3 regions of the Paenibacillus lentus genome follow, and region 2 is predicted to be linked to each of the others. Evidence: a T-box and tRNA genes for the amino acid it is inferred to sense, from the RefSeq annotation. Region 2 holds a T-box; the other regions hold tRNA genes.
What was found. The T-box of region 2 lies ahead of leuS (leucine--tRNA ligase). A T-box ahead of a tRNA ligase gene usually reads a tRNA of that ligase, here a tRNA-Leu.
Positions count from the first base shown of each region.

Region 1: it encodes a tRNA-Leu, which carries the amino acid that the T-box ahead of leuS (leucine--tRNA ligase) is inferred to sense. The anticodon was not compared.
Region 3: it encodes a tRNA-Leu, which carries the amino acid that the T-box ahead of leuS (leucine--tRNA ligase) is inferred to sense. The anticodon was not compared.

Region 1 is NZ_CP034248.1:2,883,700-2,886,977, reverse strand. It holds gene EIM92_RS12815 (Ig-like domain-containing protein) at 1-670, opposite strand, end outside; gene EIM92_RS12810 (uracil-DNA glycosylase) at 787-1,473, opposite strand; tRNA gene EIM92_RS12805 (tRNA-Leu) at 1,743-1,828, opposite strand; gene EIM92_RS23705 (hypothetical protein) at 2,077-2,226, shown strand; gene EIM92_RS12800 (DUF2905 domain-containing protein) at 2,254-2,475, shown strand; gene EIM92_RS23700 (hypothetical protein) at 2,529-2,684, opposite strand; gene EIM92_RS12795 (5' nucleotidase, NT5C type) at 2,816-3,278, shown strand, end outside.
Region 2 is NZ_CP034248.1:2,716,096-2,719,373, forward strand. It holds gene EIM92_RS12045 (hypothetical protein) at 1-1,312, shown strand, start outside; T-box leader at 1,402-1,657, shown strand; gene leuS (leucine--tRNA ligase) at 1,710-3,278, shown strand, end outside.
Region 3 is NZ_CP034248.1:4,180,980-4,184,257, reverse strand. It holds gene EIM92_RS18925 (xanthine phosphoribosyltransferase) at 1-422, shown strand, start outside; gene EIM92_RS18920 (hypothetical protein) at 507-845, shown strand; gene EIM92_RS18915 (hypothetical protein) at 1,027-1,242, shown strand; gene EIM92_RS18910 (carboxymuconolactone decarboxylase family protein) at 1,342-1,692, shown strand; tRNA gene EIM92_RS18905 (tRNA-Leu) at 1,993-2,079, shown strand; gene EIM92_RS24775 (helix-turn-helix domain-containing protein) at 2,794-2,910, opposite strand.

The sequences.
Region 1 (3,278 bases), 170 kb from region 2:
CATCGTTATTCGCATACACAAGTTTTAGTTCGGAGTATGGAGATGTGACAGTGGCCTCGAAAGAAGCCGTCAAACCGGCATACTTAGCTGTAATTGTCGCTTTACCTTCTCCAACAAGCGTGATCTTACCTTTCTCGATCGTTAGCACGGACGTATTAGAGGAGGTCCACTGGGTATCCTGAGTTACGTCGGCCAACGAACCGTTCGTGTTCTCGATGGTTGCCTTAGCTTGAACATTAAGGTCCGCCTCGTCAGCTCCAAGCTTATATTTCCCCTTCAGTGCATACTCTAGAGTCAAATCCTTGTATGTATCCACTGCTTTGACGGCAATCGTATCTACCGCGGAATTGTTGTAGACAGCCGTAATTGTAGCGGTCCCGCTCTTCAGCGGCGTTAGGAGCCCGTTATCTACTTTAATAGTATCAGGCTGATCCGATGACCAGCTAACGGCGCGAGTAATGTCCTTCTTGACCGAAGAACCCTCCACCGTCGCCCATACCTTCAATTGCTTTGTTCCTTTGCCTACCGTAAGTTCTAGCGTTGCCCCGGAGCCTTCAATATCAATTGATAAGACATCGCCGGAGGCAGCAAAGACGCTAGTCGGGAATACAGCGGCAATGAGCAGCACCATAGTGAGGAGCCACTTCGTCATTTTCCTGTTCGGAATCATCCATTTCTCTCCTTTGTTGTCACTTATTACCGGGGTAAAGACCCAGCTCTACTGAGTTTATATCGTCATTTAGGCTTAATTTCGTAACCTTTTTCATAAAAAATAATTCGTTTGTCCTACTTTTTCGTCATTTCATGGGAATTGATTGCTTCCCAATGGATCGGGCGCTTACCTTGAGCTTCAAGAAATACGTTCGTCCTTGAAAAGGGACGGCTACCAAAAAAACCCCGTCTTGCCGCCAACGGGCTTGGATGAGCCGATTCGATAATAAGATGGCGCTTCGTATTAATTTGAGCTCCTTTTTTCTGAGCATGATTCCCCCACAGAATAAACACTACGGGCTCTTCTCTCTCGTTAAGCGCCTCAATAACCGCATCCGTGAACTTCTCCCATCCTTTGCCCTGGTGTGAGCCGGGAAGCCCTTCACGAACGGTCAGCACCGTATTCAACAGCAGCACGCCTTCTTCAGCCCAGGCCGTCAGAGTCCCTTCCGGGGGTATGGAGATCCCCAAATCACTGGATAGCTCTTTATAGATATTTCGCAGCGATGGGGGTATTTTCACACCCGGCAGCACAGAGAAACTTAATCCATGCGCCTGCCCTGCACCATGATAGGGGTCCTGTCCGAGTATTACTACTCTTGTATCGTTGTAGCTCGTCAGCTTTAATGCCTGAAATAAGTATGATCGAGGCGGAAAAATGGTATGTACCCTATACTCTTCATTCAGCCAATTCATCAGCTCATGGAAATACGGCTTGCCTATCTCGGCAGCAAGTACCTGATCCCAATCGTTGCCGAATATCTCTTCACTCATGATGATTCCCCTTTTCATAATTCAAACGAAGTATTTATTGCTTCAAGGTAATCCATCTGTATAAGAACTGCCGCTCGCTTTCAAGAGAGCTTAATCTTGCCATGATCTTACCATGAAAAAACGCCTCCGCCGCATATAACGGTGAGACGTTTGTTTTCATAGTTCTGTCGTCAAAAATTAGCTGTCGCAAAGCACCGCAGGACCTGCGCGATCTCAACGCACATTTAACGTTGAAATGACCATTTTGTTTCTCGTAATGCCGAGGACCGGGATCGAACCGGTACGGTAGTCACCTACCGCAGGATTTTAAGTCCTGTGCGTCTGCCAATTCCGCCACCCCGGCACATAAATTAGTGCCTTCTTAAATGTCTTCAAAATTAAAATCAAAAAATCCTGCATTGATGATTATAACACGATCTTGTACAGAGTTGCAAGTCCTTTTAACAAAAAACTGACACCGCTTAGGATATAGTCATCTGCCGTTTTTTTTGATAGGGTATTGGTAAGGTATCCCTTCCCTCCTCCTTACATCAAGCCGAAATCTCAGGACACACTACATCGTATCATCCATTTCGACTGGAGGTTAATTTGATGGAAATTACATCTGACCATTACCAAGTTGCCCTGCTGAATGAAGAGGAAACGGCAGTATCGATCATCAAAGAAGCCGAGGCGGCTATTACAAGGGCGACCGGGAACGAGGTTACCTTAATCGCTTACGAAAAATCAGAAAAAGAATGACCATTCGACTTAGAGGAGAGAGCTTCAATGAACAACATGCCGAAAATATTGATCTTTGCCGGAGCAGCCCTCATCATCGTGGGCTTGCTCTGGTCTTTTCTGGGCAGATTCATCCACCTTGGACGTCTCCCAGGGGATATTGTTATCGATAAGGGTAACGTCAAATTTTATTTTCCAATCGTAACCTGTATTTTAATTAGTGTAATTCTGTCATTGATCAGCTATATTGTCCGGTGGTTTATGAAATAGTGAAGGAGGAACAAATGTGACCTCCATTTGCCGTATAAAAACGCTAATCTCAATTACTTTTTCTCGGAAATAACAAGAATAAGCGTCGCAATCGGCCCAAGTAATAAAGAAAGCAAGAACCAGTTCAATCCACTTCTGTTCTTCCCTTGCGCGAGACCGGCATTAATTAAGGCCAACGTTCCCCATCCCACATAGAATTCATTCTTCAAGACCCCCACCCCCAGGTTATTATTCAGAATCAACATGTTTACACACCCTGCAACCTAAAATTGCCAACGGACTTGATGTTCGATACAATCATTAATAAACATTACGTCAACTGCTAGGAGACCCTATTATTATGAGCAAAAAAATTGTAGCCATCGATATGGACGACACGATCTGTCATTTAATACCTAAAGCACTCTATTATCATAATACGCAATATCCAAACCTTCAACTTATGATGGAGCAGGTTACCAGCTTCGACCTCAGCAGTATTTGGCATCCGGAATGCACAGAGGAAGCTTTCTTTGGCAGACCTGGCCTTTATGAAGAGCTAGATATCTTTGATGAATATACAATTGAAGAAATTCGTAAAATGACAACGAAATATGATGTTATTGTTATCACGGCAGCTCGCCCCGCTTCAGTCCCGGAGAAATGGAATTGGATGCAGAAGCATCTTCCCTTTATCCCCTATGAGAACTTTTTTGTCGCGAAACGCAAGTACTTGGTTGGCTTTGACCTTCTGATCGATGACGGTCCGCATAATATAATCGCTGCTAGTGAAGCTGGCAAAAAAACGATCCTGATCCCCCGCC
Region 2 (3,278 bases):
GGTTTATTTCTACCATAACTACGCAAAGCATATGAGCTGCGAGTTGGCGGAAAGCTTTGAAGCTGCATTAAGAAACGTATATAAGGGTAATTTCTATCGCAAGCCGCTTGAGCATTACGGTCACCACGAGGCAAAGTTTACGGCGGCCAAGTTGATTTTCGGCCAAAAGTATAACGATCAGGAACTGATTGAAGACGGGAGAGACAGCCTGCGGCGTACACTTGAGATGATTCGCAAGGAGGGAATGGCGGAGTACGGCGCGCTCCCGTGGTTCTGGCACTGGATTCAGGCGTTCACATGCGCCTTTGAGCTGATGGAGGATGAAGGGCTTAAAGTCGAGCTGGCCGAAATGCTCGATTATTTATGGCGCTTAAGGGCGAGCCTTTACTTGAAAGGCGCTTGGGTCGGTGCGCATTCCCGCGGTTGGCCGCATGACGCGCCAAAGGATGCGAATGTTCTGCATGATTATGTGCAATTTGGCGATTTTGAACTGCCGGAAAAAATGCCTCGTACGGAATACGCCGGTCTGCTGTTCCGTGCAGCCCCAGAGAGTGCCCGGAGCATGGCGTTAATTAGAAAGCAGCCGTCCGAGGTGTGCAGTTCAATCATAAAAAGGGTCGAGGGGCAGAGACGAGTGCTGCATTCGTATGTTTATATCACCGAACAGTTCGCGGCAGGCGGATTGTGGGAGAGAGTCAAGGAGTTTGATAACGAGCAGCTGCGCTGGCTGTTCAGTTTGCCGGTGCGCTCTTGCGGGTTAGGCAATCAGCTGTACTTTTTTCACCCCGGAGACGGATTTGATCCATCTGGATGCGACCCTCGCCATCAAAGCGAATGGATGGAGGTACTTTATCATCAGAATGTAGTGATTGCGCTGTATCCGCTGCCTGGGGCGGTTCGGGATGAGGTCATTGGCGTTATTCCCGAGGGGGAGTGGCTGGAGGAGCCGGAAGCATTGTACGGTAAAGTAGAAGAAGCTTACTTCGCAGTATACCTGACCGGGCCATATGAAATTCGTCAGCAGGACGGTTATCGTCTTGTCGTGTGCCGCGGACGCAGGGGGGGAGTCGTGGTTGAAGCAGTCGGAGCTGCCGCGGCAAATGAGCGCGGAATCTTAGATTTGGGCCAATTCGCCGGCGCGATGTCACAAAATCACCCCCGATTTACAGTGGATAGAGAATTTCAGGTCGATTATACGGGGATACTAAGCGGCAAGAAGTTTTGTTTATCTATAAAGGATAGAGGTGGTTCGGAAGCGTTGATCGATGGTCAGTCTGTTTGCTACGATGATTACCACTATAGGGTGCTGTAGTTTGGATGCTAAAGTCTGGATGCTGGTCTGAATTATCATTGACGAGGCTGATTCAGTTTTATATAATGATTGGTAATCAAATTTTGATATTTGGAACTTTGAAGAGGAATAATAGTTTGGATTCTGCCACTCAGAGAGCCGGTGCTTGGTGCAAGCCGGTTGGAGAATGCAAATGAACTCGCCTTGGAGTTATGATGCAATGGGATTTTGGGTAGCTTAAGCTGCTGTCCTTGTCTCGCGAACATCATCGTCTTGCCCGCGTTAAGGGTGTAAAGGGAGCGGAACGCAAAGCATGCTGGCCGCTAACTAGGGTGGTACCACGGGAATACTCCTCTCGTCCCTAGCGATGATACGCTATGGATCGAGAGGTTTTTTTAATTGAAGGGAGTTTAGGATCATGAGTAATAACAACCAATCTCACGATGTATACCGCGCACAGGCAATTGAGCCGAAATGGCAGGCATACTGGGATGAGCATCAAACCTTTAAAACTCGGGAGGAACCGGGCAAGCCGAAATTTTATGCGCTCGATATGTTCCCCTATCCGTCAGGGGCCGGCCTTCATGTAGGGCATCCCGAAGGCTATACAGCGACAGACATCGTCTCACGTTATAAGCGGATGCGCGGATACAACGTGCTTCATCCAATGGGCTGGGATGCATTTGGTCTGCCAGCAGAGCAGCATGCCCTTGATACGGGCGAGCATCCTCGCGATATTACAGTCAAGAACATCAACAACTTCCGGCGCCAGATCAAATCGCTAGGCTTCTCTTACGATTGGGATCGGGAAATCAGTACAACGGATCCGGAATATTATAAATGGACACAATGGATTTTTATTCAGCTCTATAAGAAGGGGCTGGCCTATGTTGCCGAAGTACCTGTAAACTGGTGCCCGGCTCTAGGGACGGTTCTGGCGAATGAAGAGGTTATAGATGGCAAGAGTGAACGCGGGGGGCACCCAGTAATCCGCAAGCCGATGCGTCAGTGGGTGCTGAAGATTACCGAGTACGCCGAGCGGCTGCTGGAAGACTTGGAAGATCTGGATTGGTCAGAGAGCATCAAAGATATGCAGCGCAACTGGATCGGTAAATCGGAGGGAGCGGAGGTCGTATTCCAAATTGAAGGAAGCGATGAGACGCTGACAGTATTCACGACTCGTCCAGATACTTTGTTTGGTGCCAGTTACGCTGTGCTTGCGCCGGAGCATGAATTGGTGGAGAAAATTACGACAGAAGGCCAGCGTGCGGCGATCGTTAACTATCAGGAACAGGCTGCACGAAAGAGCGACCTGGAGCGCACGGATTTAGCTAAAGAGAAAACTGGTGTCTTTACTGGAGCTTATGCGATCAATCCGGTTAATGGAGAGAAGCTTCCAATTTGGATTGCGGATTATGTGCTTGCAGGTTATGGGACAGGCGCGATTATGGCTGTTCCGGGTCATGATGAGCGGGATTATGAATTCGCAAAGCAGTTTGGATTACCGATTATCGAGGTCGTAGAAGGCGGCAACATTGCGGAAGGAGCATATTCAGGAGACGGCGCACACGTCAATTCCGATTTCTTAAATGGCCTCCGCAACGAAGAAGCGATTAAGAAAATGATAGCTTGGCTTGAAGAGAACGGCAAAGGCCGCGGGAAAGTAAGCTATCGCCTGCGTGACTGGCTCTTCAGCCGTCAGCGTTATTGGGGAGAGCCGATTCCGATCCTGCATCTCGAGGATGGCACGATGAAGCCGGTGCCGGAAGATCAGCTGCCAGTGCTTCTGCCGGAGGTCGATCATATCGCACCTTCCGGAACGGGAGAATCACCGCTCGCTAATGTGACGGAATGGGTGAATACGACGGATCCCGAGACGGGCCTCCCGGCTCGCCGCGAGACGAATACGATGCCGCAATGGGCGGGAAGCTGCTGGTATTATTTGCGGTACATTGACCCGCACAACGATAAGGAGCTGTGCTCGAAG
Region 3 (3,278 bases), 1.5 Mb from region 2:
TTACCCGCGTGGTTACGGTCGAATCATCCGGGATTTCCGTCGCATTTGCTACTGCTTACGAGCTTGGTGTTCCCCTTGTGTTTGCGCGTCGGAAGAAGACGTTGCTCGCAGAGGACGATATGCTTTGTGAACGGGTACCCTCGTTTACGAAGGGGATTGTAACGGACATTTTGATCTCGCGCAACTTCATTTCGGAGCATGATCGCATTCTGTTCATAGACGACATAATCGCGAACGGCGATGCCGCACGCGGGCTCATCAAAATTGTTCAGCGCGCGGGAGCTGAATTAGTTGGAGCGGGGATCGTCGTGGAGAAAACGTTCCAGTCCGGGGGAAAGGCTATTCGTGAGCAGGGAATCCGCCTGGAGTCACTCGTGCAGATTGCATCGCTTTCCGATGGAAAAGTCACTTTTGCTGACTAAAAAATAGTACCAATTTTGCAACAGTCCTTTGCAGGGCTGTTTTTTTTCGATATAATGGGAGCACTAGGGAGAGGAGGCAAATCAATGGGGGATCAAAATCAATCTGTTGTCGACGTGAAATTCTTTATTTCTAAACTGTCCGATGCAAAGGTTATCTTTGAGCGTGCCCTGGATTGTAAACATACGGAATTTGACGACCTTTATCCCTACATGCTTGAACATCCCCAGTTCTTCTGGTACAAACGCTATGTAGCCTGGTCTCAGCTTCTAACGATTGCAGGCCTGTGCGAGGAGCTGTCTATTCCTTGGAAAGATGAGTTTAGTCCTCAGCAGGTAGCTTATCTGGAGCAGCGGGTGATGTCAGCCAAAGTGCTTGATTTCTGGTTTGAGAAGAATGACAGTCGGGAGCATGCACAACGTTAAATCAGGGATATATCGATTAGTTTTTGCAGTTTGATCGATAGGTGCGCGCGATATATGAAGACTCCGCGAATTACAATGCGGGGTCTTTTTCTGTGCCTTTGAGGGGTTGAAAAGAACGAAAAATAAAGCATAAAACCGGTGGATGATATGTTAAGATATGAGCAAGGAGGTGATTGTCCCCGTGATTTCTGATGAACAATTGAACGAATATCGATTATCCGGCAAAAAAGTGCGGGTTGTGAGGGATGCCATACCAGAGAATGACATCCGGGGCATCGTCGTGGCTTGGGATGATACGCACGTATTAATCCGCAGACCGAATCGCAATGTTGTTAAGCTGGATAGAAATTACATCATTCAACCCACCAGTGAACCGCGAATTTCGCTGGAGGAATAGCATATTTTTGGGCGGACAGGGTTATCGTAGTAAGTGTGAGTTAATGCACTTTGTGTTGCACACTGTAAATTCACTTTACTTAGGAAAGGATGTCCGTCCATGTCGCTTGTCAGCGATAAAATAGCCACATACAAACAGGAGATTCATCGTTACGGAGAGGTGATGCCCGGAGTGACAGAGGCCTACCACGCTTTTACCGGGGAGAGCTTCAACGATGGCGCGCTTGATGCCAAGACAAAGCAGCTTATCGCGATTGGAATTGCGTTATCGATGAATCAGGAGGTTTGCACGTTCTATCACGTGAACGAGGCGCGAGCCAAAGGAGCTACAGACGCGGAAATCTTGGAGACGGTCGCGGTAGCTTCCGCTGCGCTTGCTGGCAACGCCTTATCGCAGGGAGTAACCCGTGTGCAGCAGGTTTTGTCTACAACGGGTTCAATAGTGCAGTAACGTGTAATGTACTTTAAAAAGCTGTCCAAAGGCTCTAAAAGCCTGAAGGACAGTTTTTTGAAAGATAGGATCTGGAGTGAGCCAGCGCGGATTATGAAGACTAGATCAAGTTGTATCAATCTGAATGAGGTATTACCTTCCAATTGCTCCAGGGGATGAGGGATGACGGGTTAAAAGCTCGTAGGTTGTGGCAAATCCGAACATTACAAGTTGGCCCAAAAAGGTGGTTGACTCTCTTGATCTGGCATGCTATTATATATCTTGTCGCTGCGGAACACACTCTGCAAGACAACATAATATGCGGTCGTGGCGGAATTGGCAGACGCGCACGGTTCAGGTCCGTGTGGGCTTACCCCCGTGGAGGTTCGACTCCTCTCGACCGCACCAATTAATAATGAACGAGCTCTTGAGTTTCCTTTTGTGGAGATTCAGGAGCTTTTTGCATATTTGGAATTTGCAATGTAGCGCTCATCACCTGGGCTGAAGAAATTTTCGAGCTATAGTCAAGATGGACATAAATGTTCGCCGTAGTGGAGTAATGGAATGGGTTGATCTGACACGCTACATGCCTCCCTTCAAAAATATGTATGGGTGAGATGCCGTTGTAGCTGAACGAAAGCATAACAGACTTCTACCAATTCTCATTGGATAAATAAGAGCCATTTCAAGCTGTTGATGGTTGGTCAACATCATAGTTTCGTTGCTTGTGCGAAACTCCCCCTCATCCGAGCGGACTGCCCCCTATGCAGTGACGCAGGCCAGGCAGAAGTATCATTAGAGACTCTTACCGCCGGTCATCGCAATTCAATCCACCACAGATTGATTTCAGCAAGAAGATAGTCGCTCAGGTTAGATAATTGAACTGGAAACCGTTTTGGCGCTTCTGCTGGGTTGCTTCTGCTTTCGCAGCGGTAAGAGGAACGTGCCTGAAATAGCGGTATGTAATTTTCAAAGGACTCATTATTACAAATGATGAGCAAGAACATGATAATCCTTGTGCCTTGCTATTACTAAATAGGTATTATTTAAAAAAAGACAACTGAGAATAACAAAGAAACAGTATAATGTGAGAAATTAGCTACGGATCCGAGCTTGTTCCGTCTAATAGCCATCTGCTACTGAATGTTGACGTAATTCACGGCTGATGGTGGCGTGATGTCGACCTAATATCTTGGCTATGAACCGGGTACTATTCCCTTGGCAATTTGCAAAGGGTATATCCTTATAAAGGGATTTATCCTTTTTTATTGGGGGGATTTAAAAGAGTTTTAGTAGGAGTAATAGAAGAAGAAGGGAATAGAGTCTCAGCAGAGTAGAGAGGGATCTTCTGTTTCAGGAAGAGCAGCTTCTTGGTATCCAGCTAGGATATAACTAAGGCCGCGGTGATAATCCATGCTGCTGTCTCTTTCATTGAAAGCATCCTTTCACAGTTGTAATCGTTGTAGACAGACTGAGGAGTGATATGCCAATATATTAATTTGTAGTTTATTTTACCGGTTTCATATGATAGAAATTGTTATTTTTTTCACAAGTTCACATCTGGTGACTCATACTAATTCATATCCAAAAATATAATGGAAAGAAGG